2 regions of the Pseudoalteromonas sp. SCSIO 43088 genome follow, and region 1 is predicted to be linked to the other one. Evidence: predicted binding sites of a transcription regulator. Region 1 holds the regulator's gene; the other holds the start of a gene.

Region 1 (2,205 bases):
GGAAGCTGCTGGTGGGCCAGTTCGCTGATATATTCAAGAATTCTTTTTTTGCTATTAAAAAGGACCGCAGCTTTGCTGCAGTCCTGGTTAGTAAGTGAACTTAGTTTCATAATTTAATGTCGAGCTAATTTCTCTTTGTGTTTAATGACTTGGCGATCAAGTTTATCGATCAGTGAGTCAATGGCTGCGTACATATCTTGATGTTCTGTAGAAGCGAACAATTCGCCTCCGTTTACATGTAAAGTTGCTTCTGCTTTTTGGCTTAATTTTTCTACATCTAGAATGACATGAACATTATTAATATGGTCAAAATGCCTTTCTAGTTTCGCAAACTTGGTGTTTACATAGTCTCTTAATGAATCTGTGATTTCTACATGACGACCAGTTAAATTTAGTTGCATAAGCATTTTTCCTTCTATGTAAAACGTCTAAATCAGACTCTTACGCTGATTAGACGGAGGTATTGCTAGAGACTCACGATATTTTGCAATTGTACGTCTAGCTACTTTAATTCCTTGCTCAGCCAATATATCTGCAATTTTGCTATCACTCAATGGTTTAGCTGAGTTTTCTGCAGCGACTAACTTCTTGATTAAAGCGCGTATTGCTGTAGAAGAACACTCACCACCATTTTCGGTGCTGACATGGCTTGAGAAGAAATATTTCAACTCAAAAATACCCCGTGGGGTATGCATATATTTTTGCGTTGTTACCCGTGAAATCGTCGATTCATGCATTTCGACCATTTCAGCAACATCATTTAGCACCATCGGCTTCATTGCCTCAGGGCCATGCTCAAAGAAAGCTTGTTGTTGTTGAACGATACAGTTGGTCACTTTTAATAGCGTATCGTTACGGCTTTCTAAGCTCTTAATAAACCACTTTGCTTCTTGTAAGTGAGAGCGAATAAATTGGCTGTCGCTACTTGATTTAACAGAGCGAGACATCGCCGCATATTGGCTGTTCACTCTAATCTTTGGCATACAATCTGGGTTTAACTCGACTACCCAGCGGCCTTTCACTTTTTTCACTGATACATCAGGTATAACGTACTCAGATTCTTCGCGTACTATGCTATCCGCAGGCTTAGGATTTAAGCTGTGAATAAGCGTCATCACTTCTTTAAGCTCATTTTCTTTAAGCTTAGTCTTTTTCATCAAAGTTCGATAGTCGCGACTCGCTAATAATTCGATATGCTCAGATAAAACCATTTTAGTTTCAGCTAAATATGGCGTATCGGCATCGAATTGGCGTAGCTGAATGCACAGGCATTCTTGTAAACTGCGCGCGCCAATACCCACAGGATCAAATAACTGAATTCTTTTTAAGACCGCTTCGACTTCATCAAGTTCGATTTCTTCTTCATCGTTATTTTGATTAAAGCTTTCGACGATATCTTCACAGCTTACCGTTAAAATACCTGAGTCATCGATAGCTTCTACAATTGCCACAGCAATCGCTTCATCAGTAGGGCTAAATGGCGTGAGTTGCAATTGCCACATCAGGTATTCGTGAAGGGTTTCGGTTGATGCTCCCTGATAGATAGATTCATCTTCAGGCATTGGCCCTGACGATGTTGAAGGGGCGGCACTCATGTACTCATCCCAGGTAACATCCATTGCTAAGTCATCGCTTACGGTGTCTTTATTGAGAGCATCACTACTTTCTTGCTCGTACTCGCTAGGTGCTTCTTCGGCAGACGCGCTGACTTGTACATCGTCAGATTCAGCTTTTTGCTCATTCTTGCCGGTGCTTTCTTCGTTGTAATCCGCTTCTTCCACTTCAAGTAGAGGATTACTATCAAGCGCTTCTTGAATTTCTTGCTGGAGATCCAATGTACTGAGCTGCAACAAACGAATAGCTTGTTGCAGTTGTGGAGTCATTGTAAGTTGCTGGCCCATGCGCAGCTGTAATGATTGCCTCATGTATCCCTAACAATCCTTTTTAAGTTATCGATACCTGTATAAACACAGTTATCGATTTATTGTCATTGTTATAAGTCTAGCAGATGCTCTAGTCGCTGGCGTAATGGTTACAGCCTGAATTGCTCGCCTAGATATACATCGCGTACAGTTTGGTCTGCTAATACGTGCTCAGGTGTGCCTGATGCAATTAGCTCCCCATGAGAAACAATGTAGGCTTTTTCACAAACATCAAGGGTTTCTCGAACATTATGGTCAGTAATTAGTACACCGATACCACGAT
Region 2 (2,205 bases), 580 kb from region 1:
AAATCTACGTGTAAGTCGTAGGTCGGGCTTTAGCCCGTCAATGTTAGCGGTTATGTGTCGCCATAAATGACGACCTACATGATGTAGGGTAGAACGGAGTGAAACCCAACAAGTTAGCGAGTTTCTAGGGGAAAGAGTAAAGTTAGCAAGCTTGAGGCTCGCGTAGGCGTGAAATTTATTTCGCGCGATTCCCTGAATTAATGCGGCTGTAGGTCGGGCTTTAGCCCGTCAAGTATGAGTGATAAAACATGTGTCGTCATAAATGACAACCTACGTGACGTAGGTTAGAGCGGAGCGAAACCCAACAAGTTAGCGAGTTTCTAGAGGAAAGAGTAAAGTTGCGAGCATGATGTAGCAGCGGTTTAACCCCGCGTAGGCGTGAAATTTATTTCGCGCGATTCCTCAATTAATGCGGCTGTAAGTCGGGCTTTAGCCCGTCACGTATGAGTGATAAAACATGTGTCGCCATAAATGACGACCTACATGATGTAGGGTAGAACGGAGTGAAACCCAACAAGTTAGCGGGTTTCTAGGGGAAAGAGTAAAGTTACGAGCTTCTTGACACAAGCTGCAGGTAGCCTAGACTTGCTAACTTGCTAACTTGCTAACTTGCTAACTTGCTAACTTGCTAACTTGCTAACTTGCTAACTTGCTAACTTGCTAACTTGCTAACTTGCTAACTTGCTAACTTGCTAACTTGCTAACTTGCTAACTTGCTAACTTGCTAACTTGCTAACTTGCTAACTTGCTAACTTGCATACACAAAAAGCGGCACTTGGCCGCTTTTCTTAAGTAAGGTGTGTTATTAGCAGTTAGTTTCTTCTGCGTTAACACCTTCTTTTACTTCTTCACATGCATCTTCAACTGCATTTTGTGTATCAGTAATTGCTTCATCAATACGCTCACCTGCGTCTTCAGCAGAGTTGTCTTCACAACCCATGATGAATAAACCTGAAAATAGGGCGATAGTAGCGGCTTTTAAAGTTGAATTTTTCATAATGAAATTCCTTGTAAATTTAAAATAAAGTAAGTGGTTATCTGCTTTTAACTACTTAGGGACACTGCCTCTAAGTGCTCCTGATACCAGCGAAATAACTAGTAATACTAAAAATATAAAAAAGATAATCTTAGCGATGCCTGCAGCGGCTCCTGCGATACCGCCAAAACCTAACACTGCTGCGATTAACGCGATAACTAAAAAAGTAATTGTCCAGCGTAACATAGTGGTCTCCTTGGCTATTTAAATTTTCTTAAGTTCGATGTAACTAAAGCGAGTTCTGTGCCATAAGTTTTATTTTATATATTTCAACGGGTTGAGTGTTTTTGTTGTTCTTGATAGGGTTCATCATTTGGTAACTTTTACGAGTAAGCATGTAACTTATTCATAGTGATATTTTTTCATATTGAGCTGAATGAAGAAAAAGAGTATTTCTATGATTATTGGTAAGACCAATTTAACTTTGTTTTAAGGGGATAGCTCTAACACCTTGTTGTGCGTGGTTTTTAGGCTTTTTACTATGATTGGTTAATAGCTGAACATATAACGTCTGGCTATATTGACTATTTATATCATCTATAACGGGGCTTTAAATGCGCTAATAGTAGGGTGTTAATTATATGTGCGTCATGTTATTTTAAATTTAATTGGTTTTACCAATTTACAATGGTGCTATACAAATGAATTTTGTTTGTTATTATTGGTGCATAATTATTTAACAAAAATAACTTTTTATTTTAAGTAAGCGAGGGGAGTCGTATGGATATAGGTGGATTACTCACCACTGCGGCCAGTTTGATGGTGACAGGCATGGTAGGCGTGTTTGTTTTTCTGACTATTTTGATTTCAGCAGTCACTTTAATGTCAAAGGTAGTGGGTCGATTTGATGATCCTGCAACTGCAGAACCTACGCGTACAGCAAAAATTCAACCTCAACAGGGTGTGCCACAGGCACATATTGCAGCAATCAGCGCTGCAATTGCTCAATTTCGAAATAAACAAAAATAACGGGGCAGCTTAAACATGGCTAAATTAAAATTAACCGAATTAGTATTGCGTGACGCACACCAGTCTCTTTTGGCAACGCGTATGCGCTTAGATGACATGCTACCCATGGCAGAAAAACTCGATAATGCGGGTTATTGGTCAATTGAATCATGGGGTGGTGCGACGTTTGACTCGTGTATCCGTTATTTAGGTGAAGATCC

The links. Region 1 encodes sigma-54, which starts transcription at its own class of promoters, with help from an activator protein. Its sites were predicted from a motif close to GTTGGCACGNNNNTNGNNT; they were not measured.
Region 2: the regulator sigma-54 is predicted to act here: its motif matches at 1,269-1,287, upstream of J8Z28_RS12725 (DUF1328 domain-containing protein).

What each region holds. Positions count from the first base shown of each region.
Region 1 covers NZ_CP072675.1:3,343,654-3,345,858, reverse strand. Annotated here, with positions in the region: gene ptsN (PTS IIA-like nitrogen regulatory protein PtsN) at 1-110, opposite strand, end outside; gene hpf (ribosome hibernation promoting factor) at 114-401, opposite strand; gene J8Z28_RS15410 (RNA polymerase factor sigma-54) at 429-1,925, opposite strand; gene lptB (LPS export ABC transporter ATP-binding protein) at 2,033-2,205, opposite strand, start outside.
Region 2 covers NZ_CP072675.1:2,759,715-2,761,919, reverse strand. Annotated here, with positions in the region: gene J8Z28_RS12730 (hypothetical protein) at 806-997, opposite strand; gene J8Z28_RS12725 (DUF1328 domain-containing protein) at 1,049-1,222, opposite strand; gene J8Z28_RS12720 (OadG family protein) at 1,757-2,005, shown strand; gene oadA (sodium-extruding oxaloacetate decarboxylase subunit alpha) at 2,021-2,205, shown strand, end outside.